DNA from 3 places in the Pseudoxanthomonas sp. LjRoot143 genome. Region 3 is predicted to be linked to each of the others. Evidence: predicted binding sites of a transcription regulator. Region 3 holds the regulator's gene; each other region holds the start of a gene.
What was found. The regulator HrcA, encoded in region 3, represses chaperone genes, less so after heat shock. The targets are predictions, from matches to a motif close to TTNGCACTCNNNNNNNNNGAGTGCNAA.
Positions count from the first base shown of each region.

Region 1: a site for HrcA is predicted at 1,661-1,687, ahead of ACSQ1W_RS16110 (co-chaperone GroES). Genes of this name have one in related genera too.
Region 2: a site for HrcA is predicted at 2,533-2,559, ahead of rpoH (RNA polymerase sigma factor RpoH). Genes of this name have one in related genera too.

Region 1 covers NZ_CAXUPM020000001.1:3,314,177-3,318,311, forward strand. Annotated here, with positions in the region: gene groL (chaperonin GroEL) at 1-1,215, opposite strand, end outside; gene ACSQ1W_RS16110 (co-chaperone GroES) at 1,320-1,613, opposite strand; gene cutA (divalent-cation tolerance protein CutA) at 1,818-2,153, shown strand; gene ACSQ1W_RS16120 (protein-disulfide reductase DsbD family protein) at 2,158-4,135, shown strand, end outside.
Region 2 covers NZ_CAXUPM020000002.1:62,862-66,996, forward strand. Annotated here, with positions in the region: gene ACSQ1W_RS21320 (DUF1203 domain-containing protein) at 1-35, opposite strand, end outside; gene ACSQ1W_RS21325 (hypothetical protein) at 80-1,507, opposite strand; gene rpoH (RNA polymerase sigma factor RpoH) at 1,643-2,521, opposite strand; gene ACSQ1W_RS21335 (metal-dependent hydrolase) at 2,715-3,560, opposite strand; gene ACSQ1W_RS21340 (dipeptidase) at 3,633-4,135, opposite strand, start outside.
Region 3 covers NZ_CAXUPM020000001.1:1,434,544-1,438,678, reverse strand. Annotated here, with positions in the region: gene dnaK (molecular chaperone DnaK) at 1-498, opposite strand, end outside; gene grpE (nucleotide exchange factor GrpE) at 608-1,129, opposite strand; gene hrcA (heat-inducible transcriptional repressor HrcA) at 1,171-2,220, opposite strand; gene recN (DNA repair protein RecN) at 2,309-3,976, shown strand; gene fur (ferric iron uptake transcriptional regulator) at 4,091-4,135, opposite strand, start outside.

The DNA.
Region 1 (4,135 bases), 1.9 Mb from region 3:
CGCACGCGTGGCGTGCAGGGCGTCTTCGACGCGGGCCTTCTTTTCCTTCATTTCGATTTCGGTCGAGGCACCGACCTTGATCACGGCCACGCCGCCGGCCAGCTTGGCCACGCGTTCCTGCAGCTTCTCGCGGTCGTAGTCGGAGGAGGTCTCCTCGATCTGCGCCTTGATCTGCTTGATGCGCGACTGGATGCGCTCGGCATCGCCGGCGCCGTCAATGATGGTGGTGTTCTCCTTGGAGATCACGACCTTCTTCGCACGACCCAGGTCGTTGATGGTGGCCTTCTCGAGCTGCAGGCCGACTTCCTCGGAGATCACCGTGCCGTTGGTCAGCGTGGCGATGTCTTCCAGGATGGCCTTGCGGCGGTCACCGAAGCCCGGCGCCTTGACGGCGGCGACCTTGACGATGCCGCGGATGGTGTTGACCACCAGCGTGGCGAGGGCTTCGCCTTCCACTTCCTCGGCCACGATCAGCAGCGGCTTGCCGGCCTTGGCGACGCCTTCCAGCACCGGCAGCAGTTCGCGGACGTTGGAGACCTTCTTGTCGTGGATCAGGATGAAGGGGTCGTCGAATTCGACCTGCTGCGACTGCTGGTTGTTGATGAAGTACGGCGACAGGTAGCCGCGGTCGAACTGCATGCCCTCGACGACGTCGAGTTCGTTCTCCAGGCCCGAGCCTTCTTCAACCGTGATCACGCCTTCCTTGCCGACCTTCTTCATGGCTTCGGCGATGATGTCGCCGATGTTGCTGTCGGAGTTGGCCGAGATGGTGCCGACCTGGGCGATCGCCTTGTCGTCGGCGGTCGGCTTGGAGAGCTTCTTCAGCTCTTCGACGGCGGCCTTCACGGCCTGGTCGATGCCGCGCTTGAGGTCCATCGGGTTCATGCCGGCGGCGACGGCCTTGGAGCCTTCGCGGATGAACGCCTGCGCCAGCACGGTGGCGGTGGTGGTGCCGTCACCGGCGTTGTCGGAGGTCTTGGACGCGACTTCCTTCACCATCTGCGCGCCCATGTTCTCGAACTTGTCGGCCAGTTCGATTTCCTTGGCGACGGAGACGCCGTCCTTGGTGATCGTAGGGGCGCCGAAGCTCTTCTCGAGCACGACGTTGCGGCCCTTCGGGCCGAGGGTGGCCTTGACGGCATTGGCGAGGATGTTCACGCCGCGCACCATGCGCGTACGGGCGTCTTCACCGAAACGGATATCTTTGGCTGCCATGTGCAACTCCAGGAATTTTGAGAGTGGTTCGTGCGGCGGGCGCGGAGCCCGCCATCAAGAGGATTGCGGTGACGTGGGCGGCGGCGCGGAGCCGCCGCGCGCGATCAGCCGAGGATCGCGAGGACGTCGTCTTCCTTGATGATCTTGTACTCGACGCCGTCCTGCTTGTAGGCCGAACCGGAGTACTGACCGTAGATCACCTTGTCGCCGACCTTGACCTTCGGGGCGCGCACGCCACCGGTGGCTTCGACGAACTTGCCTTCGCCGACGGCGATGACTTCACCCTTGGTGGGCTTTTCCTTGGCAGCGTCGGGAATGATGATGCCGCCGAGGGAGGTTTCTTCGGCTTCGATCGGCTTGACCACCAGACGGTCGTACAGCGGCTTGATATTGCTCATGTCAATCCTCTTAAGTGATTGATTGGACTAGGAAAGGGGCAGCGATGTTAGCACTCGCCTCAGGGGACTGCCAACGCCGCGGGTACAAAAACCCGGCCAGGCCGGGATGCAGGGGATATTGGGTGCCCCGGAAGGCTTTCAAGGGCGGGCGCGCAACTTTGTCGCAGGAGGCTGGCGGACGGGGTCTGCAATAATCGCCGGCCCATGCCCGTCTTCCTGATCCTGTCCACCTGCCCGGACGCCGACACCGCCCAGCGGCTGGCGCGGACGCTGGTGGACGAACGGCTGGCCGCCTGCGTGAACCTGCTGCCCGGCGTGGTCTCGACCTACCACTGGCAGGGCCAGGTGGAGCAGGCCACCGAAGTGCAGCTGCTGGCCAAGATCACCGCCGACCGCCGCGACGCCTTGATGGCGAGGCTGGCGGAGCTGCATCCCTATGAACTGCCGGAGATCCTGGCGGTCGAAACCGCCGCCGGCCTGCCCGCCTATCTGGACTGGGTGGCCGCGGAAACCCGGGCCGACGCCCGCGCCCCCGAGTGACCCGATGACGCTGATCCGTTCCCTGCTCGCCTGCCTGCTGCTCCCCCTGGCCTCGTTGGTCGCCCCGGCCGCGTCCGCCGCGATCACCCAGGGCGACCTGCTGCCGGTGGATGAGGCCTTCGTGTTGACGGCCACCGCGCCGTCGCGCGACCGCATCGAGATCCGCTGGAAGATCACCGAAGGCTATTACCTGTACCGGCACCGGACCGGCGTGGAGGCCGATGCGGGCTTCGCCGCACAGCCGCTGCAGTTGCCCAAGGGCAAGGCCTACCGCGACGAATTCTTCGGCGACGTCGAAACCTACCGTGGCGAACTGGTCGCCACCCTGCCCGGCCAGCCGACCGCGTCGACCGACAGCGTTACCCTGAAGATCAAGTACCAGGGCTGCGCCGACGCCGGCATCTGCTATCCGCCGCAGACGCGCACGCTGAAGGTGGCCCTGCCGCCGGCCGAGGCCACCAACGCGACTTTCGTACCCCTGGGATCCGGCGCTCTCACCAGCGGTCTGCTGGGCCAGAAACCGCAGGCCGGCATGGACGCACTGCCGCTGCCGTCGGAACAGGCGTTCGCCTTCGAGGCGATCGCGTTCAATGGCAACGAACTGCTGCTGCGCTTCACGCCGGCACGCGGCTACTACGTCTACCGCGACCGCACGTCGATGGCGCTGGAAGGCGCACCGGGTATCGCGCTGCAGACACCGCGCTGGCCCAAGGGCAAGGCGCACCGCGACGAACACTTCGGCGACGTCACCGTCTATTTCGATCAGGCCGAAGTGCCGGTGCCGCTGCGGCGCGAAAAAGCGGACGCCACGCAGGCCACGCTGCGCGTCACCTTCCAGGGCTGCCAGACCGACGGCATCTGCTATCCGCCGATGACGCGGCGCGTGAAGCTGTCGATTCCCGCCGGCACGATAACGCCGGCCAGCACGCCCGACGTACCGGCGCCCGCCGCCGTCGCACCACTGCCGACGAGCACGACGCCGCCCGCCACCACACCGGTCGCTGCGCCGGACGCCGCCACAGCGACCACGCCCGCCGCCGCCGAGGTCGAACGCACGCGTCCTCCGGAAGATGTACTTGCGCGCAACCAGGGCAGCGCCACGTCGCTGCTCGTCGCACTCGCGCTGGCACTGGCCGGCGGCCTGATCCTCAACCTGATGCCGTGCGTGCTGCCGATCCTGTCGCTGAAAGCGCTGTCGTTGGCCGAAAGCGGGCAGAACGAAGGCGACGCCCGTCGGCGTGCACTCTGGTACACCGCCGGCGTGCTGGTCAGCTTCGTTGCCGTCGGCGCGCTGGCCATCGCGTTGCGCGCCGCGGGTCAGGCGCTGGGCTGGGGCTTCCAGTTGCAGCAGCCATGGCTGGTCGGCCTGCTGGCCTATGTGATGTTCGCCGTGGGCCTGAGCCTGTCCGGCGTGTTCGCCATCGGCCATCGACTCGCTGGTGCCGGGCATGGCCTGGCCTCGCGACGCGGTCCGGCCGGCGATTTCTTCACCGGCGTGCTGGCAGTGGTCGTGGCCAGTCCGTGCACGGCGCCCTTCATGGGCGTGGCGCTCGCGTACGCCTTCACCGCGCCCACCCCGCTCGCATTGCTGGTGTTCGCCGTACTTGGTCTGGGACTGGCGTTGCCATTCCTGCTGATCGGCTTCGTGCCGGCGCTGGCGAACCGCCTGCCGCGACCCGGCGCATGGATGGAGACGCTGAAGCAGGTGCTCGCCTTCCCGATGTACCTGACCGCCGTGTGGCTGCTGTGGGTGCTCGGTAAACAGCGCGGCATCGACGCGGTCGGCCTGGCGCTGGTCGGGCTCGTACTGTTGGCGCTGGGGCTGTGGTGGTTCCAGCGCGCGCGCGTTGCCGCGTCGCCGCTGCCCCGCGTGCTGGCGCTGACGCTCGCCGCCACCGCGCTGGTGCCCTTGCTGATGGTGCACCGCTTGCCCGTGGCGTCCGCCGCTGCACCGACGGCGGACGGCCACGTGGTCTATTCCG
Region 2 (4,135 bases), on a different contig from region 3:
GACATGGCATCACGCTCACGGAGACGGGATGCCATGTTCGTGCCGCCGGGTGGGCGACGCTATCCGGATCTTGCGCGGCTCACTTCCCGCCCAGCGGATACCGCTTGCCGTCCGCCATCACGAGTTCGCCTTCGCCAATGCGCTCGTTGTCGGCATCGACGGTGATGAACTCGGCTTCGAGTCGACCGGCGCCCTTGCTGCCCTTCAGATCGAAGACATAGCGCTCGCCTTCCGCGGCCCATGAGGCATCGCGGTCGAACGCCGCTTCGCGGATGTCACCGATATGGCGCTGCACGACCGGGTGCGCCTGCATCGCCGCATTGGCCTGCAGCACGAAGATTCCGTCCTGGCGCGCGAAGGTCTCAGGCGCCTCGCCGCGGTCCGCATCGGTGCGTGGCGCCGCGAGTTCGCCTTCCATCGGGGGCTCGCCTTCGAACGCGAACTCGCGGCCGTCCGCCAGCGTCAGCACGCCCTTGCCCAGCCGCTCGGTATCGGCATCCACCGTGATGAACTCGGCAAGGATGCGACCGCGGCCCTTGTCGCCGACCAGCGTGAAGACGAACTCGTCCGCGCCCTCGGCTTCACCGGTTCCCAGCACGTCCATGTCGAACGCGCTCAACGTACCGATGTGCTGTTGTACCAACGGGTAGCGCTGCACGGCGACGCGCGCCTGCCGGGTGAAGATGTTGTCGCCTGCGAACAGGTCGGTGGCATCGATGCCGTCCTCCGGCTCGTCTCCGCCGCGAGGCTCGCCTTCGAACGACAGCTTGCGTCCATTGGCCAGCGTCAGCACGCCCTTGCCGAGTCGCTCGGTGTCGGCGCTGACGGTGATGAAATCGGCCTCGAGGCGGCCGCGGCCCTTGTCGCCGGCGACGTCGAACACGAACGTGTTCATGCCGGGCGCAGCACCGGTGGCATCGCTGTCGAGCTCGAAAGCGGCGATCTGGCCGATGTGCTGGCGGATCAGCGGATAGCGCTGCGCCGCCTCCTGTGCCTGGCGAATGAAGAGGCCGGCGCCGGCTTCGACGTCTTCCTCATCGTCGTGACCGTGACCCTCGCCTTCCGCGGCCAGCGCGTCGGCATCGCCTTCGATCTCGTGGCGGGTGCCATCGGCCATGACCAGCATGCCCGGCCCCAGCGCCTCCTGCGTGGCGCTGACGGTGATGAAGCGCGCGGTGACGCGTCCTTTGCCGCGACTGCCTTCGACATCGAACACCAGCACGTCCGGACCGGGCTCGTCCATGCTCGCCGCGTCGTCGAGCGCGACTTTGCGGATCGCCCCCAGGTGCGCAGCGACCACCGGATCCACCTGCATCGCCGCGCGGGCTTGTGCATCGTATTCTTCGCGATCGATGGAGAACCGGACGCCCTCCTGTGCCGGGGTGGGTTTCGTGTTGCCGTCATCGGCCAAGCCCGCTGCGGCCATGCCGCTCGACATCGTCAGGCCGCACGCCATCACCAGCCCCCACGAGAACAGCGTCCGCCGCTTGTTGCCCCACCCCATCATGCCCTGCTCCTTCTGGTTGTCATGCCGCCGTTGGCGGGTCGCGGCGTAGTGGAGCACATCCACCGACGAGCGCGCCACAAAAGCGAAGAGGCCCCATCGCGGGCCTCTTCGACATCACACCACGAACAAGGAAGATCAGGCGGCGAACAACGCCTTCATCTTCTTCAGCGCGTTGGCTTCGACCTGGCGGACGCGCTCGGCGGAAATACCGTACTCGTCGGCGAGTTCCTGCAGCGTCACCTTGCTCTCTCCATCCAGCCAGCGACGCTTGATGATGTCGCGCGAGCGCTCATCCAGATTCGCCAGGCCTTCGCGCAGCAGCTCCATCTGGTTGTCTTCGCTGTCCGCACGCTCGTAGGCCTGCGACGGATCCTCGTCGCGCGCGACCAGATAGCTCGCCGGCGACGGCGGTGCGTGCTCCTCGTCCTCGTCCGACGGCGCATCGAAACCGATGTCGCGACCGGACAGGCGCGCTTCCATTTCCAGCACTTCGCGTTCGGACACGTTGAGGTCCTTCGCGATGACGCTGACTTCTTCAGCGTTCATCCAGCCCAGGCGCGTCTTCGACTTGCGCAGGTTGAAGAACAGCTTGCGCTGCGCCTTGGTCGTGGCGACCTTCACGATGCGCCAGTTCTTCAGGATGAACTCGTGCATTTCGGCACGGATCCAGTGCACCGCGAAGCTGACCAGGCGCACGCCCATGTCGGGATCGAAGCGCTTCACCGCCTTCATCAGGCCGATGTTGCCTTCCTGGATCAGGTCGCCGAGCGGCAGGCCGTAGCCATTGTAGCCACGCGCCACATGCACGACGAAACGCAGGTGCGAATGCACCAGCTCGCGGGCAGCGTCGAGGTCTTCTTCCTCGCGGTAACGGTTGGCGAGCGCGCGCTCGTCTTCCACCGTCAGCACCGGAATCTGGTGCACGGCGCTGATGTAGGCGTCGAGCGAACCCAGGGCGCTGGGGATCGGCAGGTTGTTGGTGACCAGGGCGGTAGTGGGGGTGTTCTGGCTCATGGGCATGGATGTTAGCAGTCGGGGGGTTCGACTGCTAACCGTGCCGGAAGTTCCGTATTGTTCCAGCGATGCAACGAACCGCCGTTGATCCAGTCCGTGCGCAGCCACCTTTGCAATCAACGGCTTGCAGACATTATTGTCCGCCGTTGCCATCCCCTGAGGTCCGACGGGTAGGGGGAGAATGGGCTTTCGTTCAGGTCCGCGGCGGCATCGGCATGACGGAAGGCGGCTCGGCCGTCGCCTGCCGCTGCAGCACCGTGGCGGCCATGGCATCGGCGTCCGCCGCCAGACGGGAAGGATGGAAGCTGGGGCGCAGGTAGTCCGTCAAATGCCGCAGTGTCCGGCGGCCCATTCCGTGCCCGGCGCCGAAATGGTGCGTCAGCTGGCGCCACGTGGCCAACCGCAACAGCCGGCGATCCTGCACCAGCAGCGACGCGGCCAGTCCCATGAGCAGCAGATAAAAGAGCGAGATGGTCATCACCGCTCCCAGTACCCGTACGGGATAGCGGGGCGAGACCGCCTGAAGCAGGTCGAACGCCACCGCCCGGTGCTCTATCTCCTCGGCGAAGTGCCACTCCATCAGGTCGCGCACGCGCGGATCGGCATCCGCAAGGATGGATTGCGTCAGGAACTCGTAGCCGAGGAAGGCATTGATGTGTTCGACGCAACTCACCAGCGACACGCGCAACCACAGCGGTGCGATACGATCCATCACACGGAAGATGCCCCGGTCGACCGTGCGTTCTATACCCCGATACGCGTAGCCCTGCGCATCCAGATTCTCCCAGTAACGCTTGTGCGCAACGCCATGCTGCGCTTCCTGGCGGATGAACGCCTGGCAGCGCTGGCGCAGGACGTCACTTCGCAACTCCGGTAAGCAGGCGTTGAGCGTGCGGATATAGAAGGCTTCATTGGCCGGCACCAAGATGGTGTAGGCGTTGAGCAGCGACGAAACGACTTCATTCTCCGGCAACCAGTGCCGGGGAATGTCACGGGGAAACGCGGCGGTGAATCGCCTGGCAGTGATCGACTCTTCCATGATGCCTCCCTCTTAGGGTCACCCGTCCGAACGTCTCTCCTCGCGCCGCATTCCGCCACAACGCGGACGGCTTCAGCCGTCTGACGAAGCGATCGCCTGCGTCTCCCTGATGACGCGCAAGAGATTGCCACTCCATATCTTCCGCACATCCTGCTCCGTGTAACCAGCCGCCAGCAGCTCTTCGGTGATCCTGGGCAACGCGCTGACGTCTTCCAGCCCTGCCACGCCGCCGCCACCGTCCCAGTCAGCACCGATGCCGACATGATCCACGCCGGCCACCTTCAGGATGTGAAGCACGTGCGCCATGTAGTTGTCGAAGGTCGCCCGCTTGACCGGATAGCGCTCCTCGATCGCCCTCCGTTCCGCCAGATAAGACGGAACACGATCCACCGCGAGCCGGCTCTCGGGTCCGTACTTCTCGCCGAGTGCATCCATGGCTGTCTCGCGCTCGCGGATCTTCGGGATGTTGATCAGGTAGCCACCGTACGCATTGACGTGGATGACGCCACCTTTCGCCGCGAGCTGGCGAAGCCGGGCGTCATCGATGTTCCGCGGATGGTCGTACAGGGCATCCG
Region 3 (4,135 bases):
GACGTCCAGGCCGGCGATCTTGCCCGCGTCCTTGGTGGCCTGACGCTGGCTGTCGTTGAAGTAGGCCGGCACGGTGATGACGGCTTCGGTGACGGTCTCGCCGAGGAAGGCTTCGGCCGTCTTCTTCATCTTCTCCAGGATGCGCGCGGAGATTTCCTGCGCCGACAGCTTCTTGCCGTCGCTCGTCTGCACCCAGGCATCGCCGTTCTCGTGCGCGATGATGTCGTACGGGACCAGGTCCAGGTCCTTCTTCACTTCCGCGTCGGTGAACTTGCGGCCGATCAGGCGCTTCACCGCGTAGAAGGTGTTCTTCGGGTTGGTCACGGCCTGGCGCTTGGCCGAGGCGCCGACCAGCACTTCGCCGTCCTTCGTGTAGGCCACGATGGAGGGGGTGGTGCGGTCGCCTTCCGAATTCTCGATGACGCGGGCCTTGCCGCCGTCCATGATCGCCACGCACGAATTGGTCGTGCCCAGGTCGATGCCGATGATCTTGCCCATTTGAATCTCACTCCCTAGCGAATTCTGATGTTGGACCCGGCGATCGGCCGGGTGGATGGTCCCGATATAGGGGTGCGATGACGCGGTTCAAGCGCCGTCGCGAGGGCATTCAGTCGTGCTTGGCCACGACCACCAGCGCCGGGCGCAGCAGGCGGCCGTTGAGCACGTAACCCTTCTGGAACACCTGCACGACGCTGCCCGGCGCCGCACCGGGTGCATCGGCCTGGCTGATCGCCTGGTGATGTTCCGGATCGAAGGCTTCGCCGGTAGGGTCGACCAGGGTCAGGCCGTTGTCGCCGGCGACCTTCAGCAACTGCTTGAAGGTGAGCTCCAGACCGTCCTTCAGCGGACTGGACTCGGCGCCGGCGGCGGCCAGGCCAGCGTCCAGGCTGTCGAACACCGGCAGCAGGTCGCCCAGCAGGCGCTCGTTGGCGAACTTGCGGGCCTGCTCGATATCGCGGGCCACGCGCTTGCGCTGGTTTTCCAGGTCGGCGCGCTCCAGCAGCGTGGTGGCGCGCAGCTGGTCCAGCTCGTTGCGCAGCGTTTCCAGCTCTGCCAGCAGGGCGGCGTCGGTCTCGGCGGCATCCGGCACCTGGCCGGACGGAAGGTCGTATTCGTGCTGCTCGTTCATTTCGGTTCCCTGGCGGCAGGTCCAGCCGCCCAACCGGGAACCTATGGGGCCGTGGATTCCGGATTCAAGGCCGCACCCAAGACATCGGCCGCTGCCTGCACCACCGGAATCACCCGATCGTAGGCCATGCGCGTGGGCCCGATGACGCCCAGCACGCCCAGCACCTGCCCGCCCGCCATGTACGGCGCGGTGACCACCGAAACCCCGTCATGCGGCGCCAGCCCGGTGTCCTCGCCGATGAAGATCCGCACGCCCGGTGCCCGGATCGTGCGTTCCAGCAGCTGCAGGATCTCGCGCTTGCGGGCGAAGGCCTCGAACAGATCGCGCAGCCGCTCAAGGTCGGACAGCTCCTGCACGCCCATCAACCGGGTCTGGCCTGCCAGCACCACGTCGTCGCCGGGCGGGGCCAGCGCCTGCTCGGCCAGTTCGATGGATTCGGCCAGCAGCCCCTCCATTTCGGTCTGCGCCCGGCGAAGATCGCGCAGCAGGTTGGCGCGGATCTCGGACAGCGGCCGGCCCGCGAACTGGGTGTTCAGGTAATTGGAGATGCGCTCAAGCTCGGAGCGCTCGTAGGGGCGCCGCGTCTCGATGACCCGGTTCTGCACATCGTTGTCGGCGAACACCAGGATGGCCATCACCCGCTGCCCGTCCAGCGGCACAAAGTCGATATAGCGGAAGGCGAACTGCTCGCGCCGCGGCACACTGACCACGCCGACGAAATGGGTCATGGCCGACAGCAGCTCGGACGCGTTGCCCAGCAGCGCCTGGGTGCCGGCGCCGGCGGACAGTTCGGCGCGCAGGCGCGCCACCTCGCCGTCCCCTAGCGACTTCACCTGCACCAGGCTGTCGACGAACACCCGGTAGCCCTGTGCCGTCGGGATCCGGCCGGCCGAGGTGTGGGGCGAGCTCAGCAGCCCGACTTCCTCCAGCTCGGACAGGATGTTGCGGATGGTCGCCGGACTGACCTCCAGCCCGGCATGGCGGGCCAGCGTCTGCGACCCCACCGGTTCGCCATCGTGGATGTAGCGCGAGATCAGCGTGCGCAGCAACTGGCGGGCGCGCGGATCCAGCGGGGGCGATGGCGTGTTCATGGCAGCTAGATAACGTCGCGCCCTCGCCTTTGCAAGCCGGCCGCCGGGTGTCTCAGTCGGTGAGCCGGCTCCGCTTACAATCCGCCGCATGCTCAGACATCTCGCCCTGAAGGATTTCGCCGTGGTCCGCGCCGCCGAACTGGAGTTCGGTGACGGCATGACCGTCATTTCCGGTGAAACCGGCGCCGGCAAGTCGCTGCTGGTGGATGCCCTCGGCTTCCTGTCCGGCCTGCGTGCCGACAGCGGCGTGGTCCGCCATGGCGCCGAGCGTGCCGAGCTGTCCGCCGAATTCGCCGCCGCCCCCGGTTCGCCGGCGCAGGCCTGGCTGGCCGACAACGAGCTGGACGATGACGGCCAGTGCCAGTTGCGCCGGGTGATCCGGGCCGACGGCGGCTCGCGGGCCTGGATCAACGGCCGCAGCGTGACCCTGTCGCAGCTGGCCGAACTGGCCGGCCGCCTGGTCGAGATCCATGGCCAACACGAACACCAGGCCCTGCTCGCCCGCAACAGCCAGTTGGACCTGCTCGATGCCTTCGCCCGCAACGACCGCGAGCGCACCACGGTGCGCGACGCCGCCCGTTGCTGGACGGCCCTGCTACGCGAACGCGAGCAGTTGTCGGGCCAGGGGGATGTGTCCGACCGGATCAACTATCTGGAACATCAACTGGTCGAGCTGCAGCGCGAAGATCTGTCGCCCGCCGCGCTGGACGCGCTGGTGGTCAGTCACCGCCGCCAGGCGCACGCGGCCGGCCTGATCCAGGCCTGCGACGCGGCGCTGGGCCAGTTGGCCGGCGACGATACGCCCTCGTTGACGCGCCAGTTGCAGCAGGTCCGGGCCGATCTCGCCCGGCAGGCCGAACACGAGCCGCGCCTGCGCGACGTGGATGCGCTGTTGGACGGCGCCGCAATCCAGATCGAGGAAGCCCTGTCCCTGCTTGGCCAGGTGCGCGACGACCTCGACGCCGAACCGATGCAGTTCGACGCACTGGAACGCAAGCTCGCCCGCGTGCACGACCTCGCGCGCAAGCACCGCGTGCCGCTGGACGGCCTGCAGGAGCAGAACGACCGCCTGGCCGCCGAACTGGACTCGCTGCGCGGCGCTGGCGAGCGCCTGCTCCTGCTCAACGGTGAGATCGAGACGGCCAAGGCGCAGTGGCGCGATGCCGCCGCCACGCTGACCCGTACGCGTCAGCAAGCCGCGAAGTCCCTGGGCGACACTACTACGGCACTGATCGCCGAACTGGGCATGGGCGGAGGCCGGTTCGAGATCGCGCTGGAACCCCTGGAAGGCGAACGTCCCGATCCGACCGGTGCCGAGCGTGTCGAATTCCTGGTCTCGGCCAATGCGGGTCAGCCACCGCGCCCCCTGCGCAAGGTCGCTTCAGGCGGCGAACTCGCACGCATCTCGCTGGCGATCGAAGTCGCCGCGCTCGGTCTGGACGCCGTGCCCACCATGATCTTCGATGAAGTGGACACCGGCATCGGCGGCGCCGTGGCCGAGATCGTCGGCCAGAAACTGCGTGCACTCGGTGCCGAGCGGCAGGTCCTGTGCGTCACCCACCTGCCCCAGGTCGCCGCGCAGGGCCATGCCCACTACCGGGTTAGCAAGGCACCCGTGGACGGCATGACCCAGAGCGCCGTCGAGAAGCTGGGCGCGAAACAGCGCGAAGAGGAGCTGGCCCGCATGCTGGGTGGCGTGGAAGTCAGCAAGGAAGCCCACGCGGCCGCCAAGCGGCTATTGGCCAACGCGGTCTGAAGGCATCCGGCCATTCTTGCTGTGGGAGCGACGTAAGTCGCGATGTGGCTTCACCGACGACGCTGCTTCGCGACTTGCGTCGCTCCCACACTCGCCGCCACGAATCTCCCGCCGTCAGCGCTTCTTGCGCACGTAGAGCACCAGCGAGTGCTCTTCCAG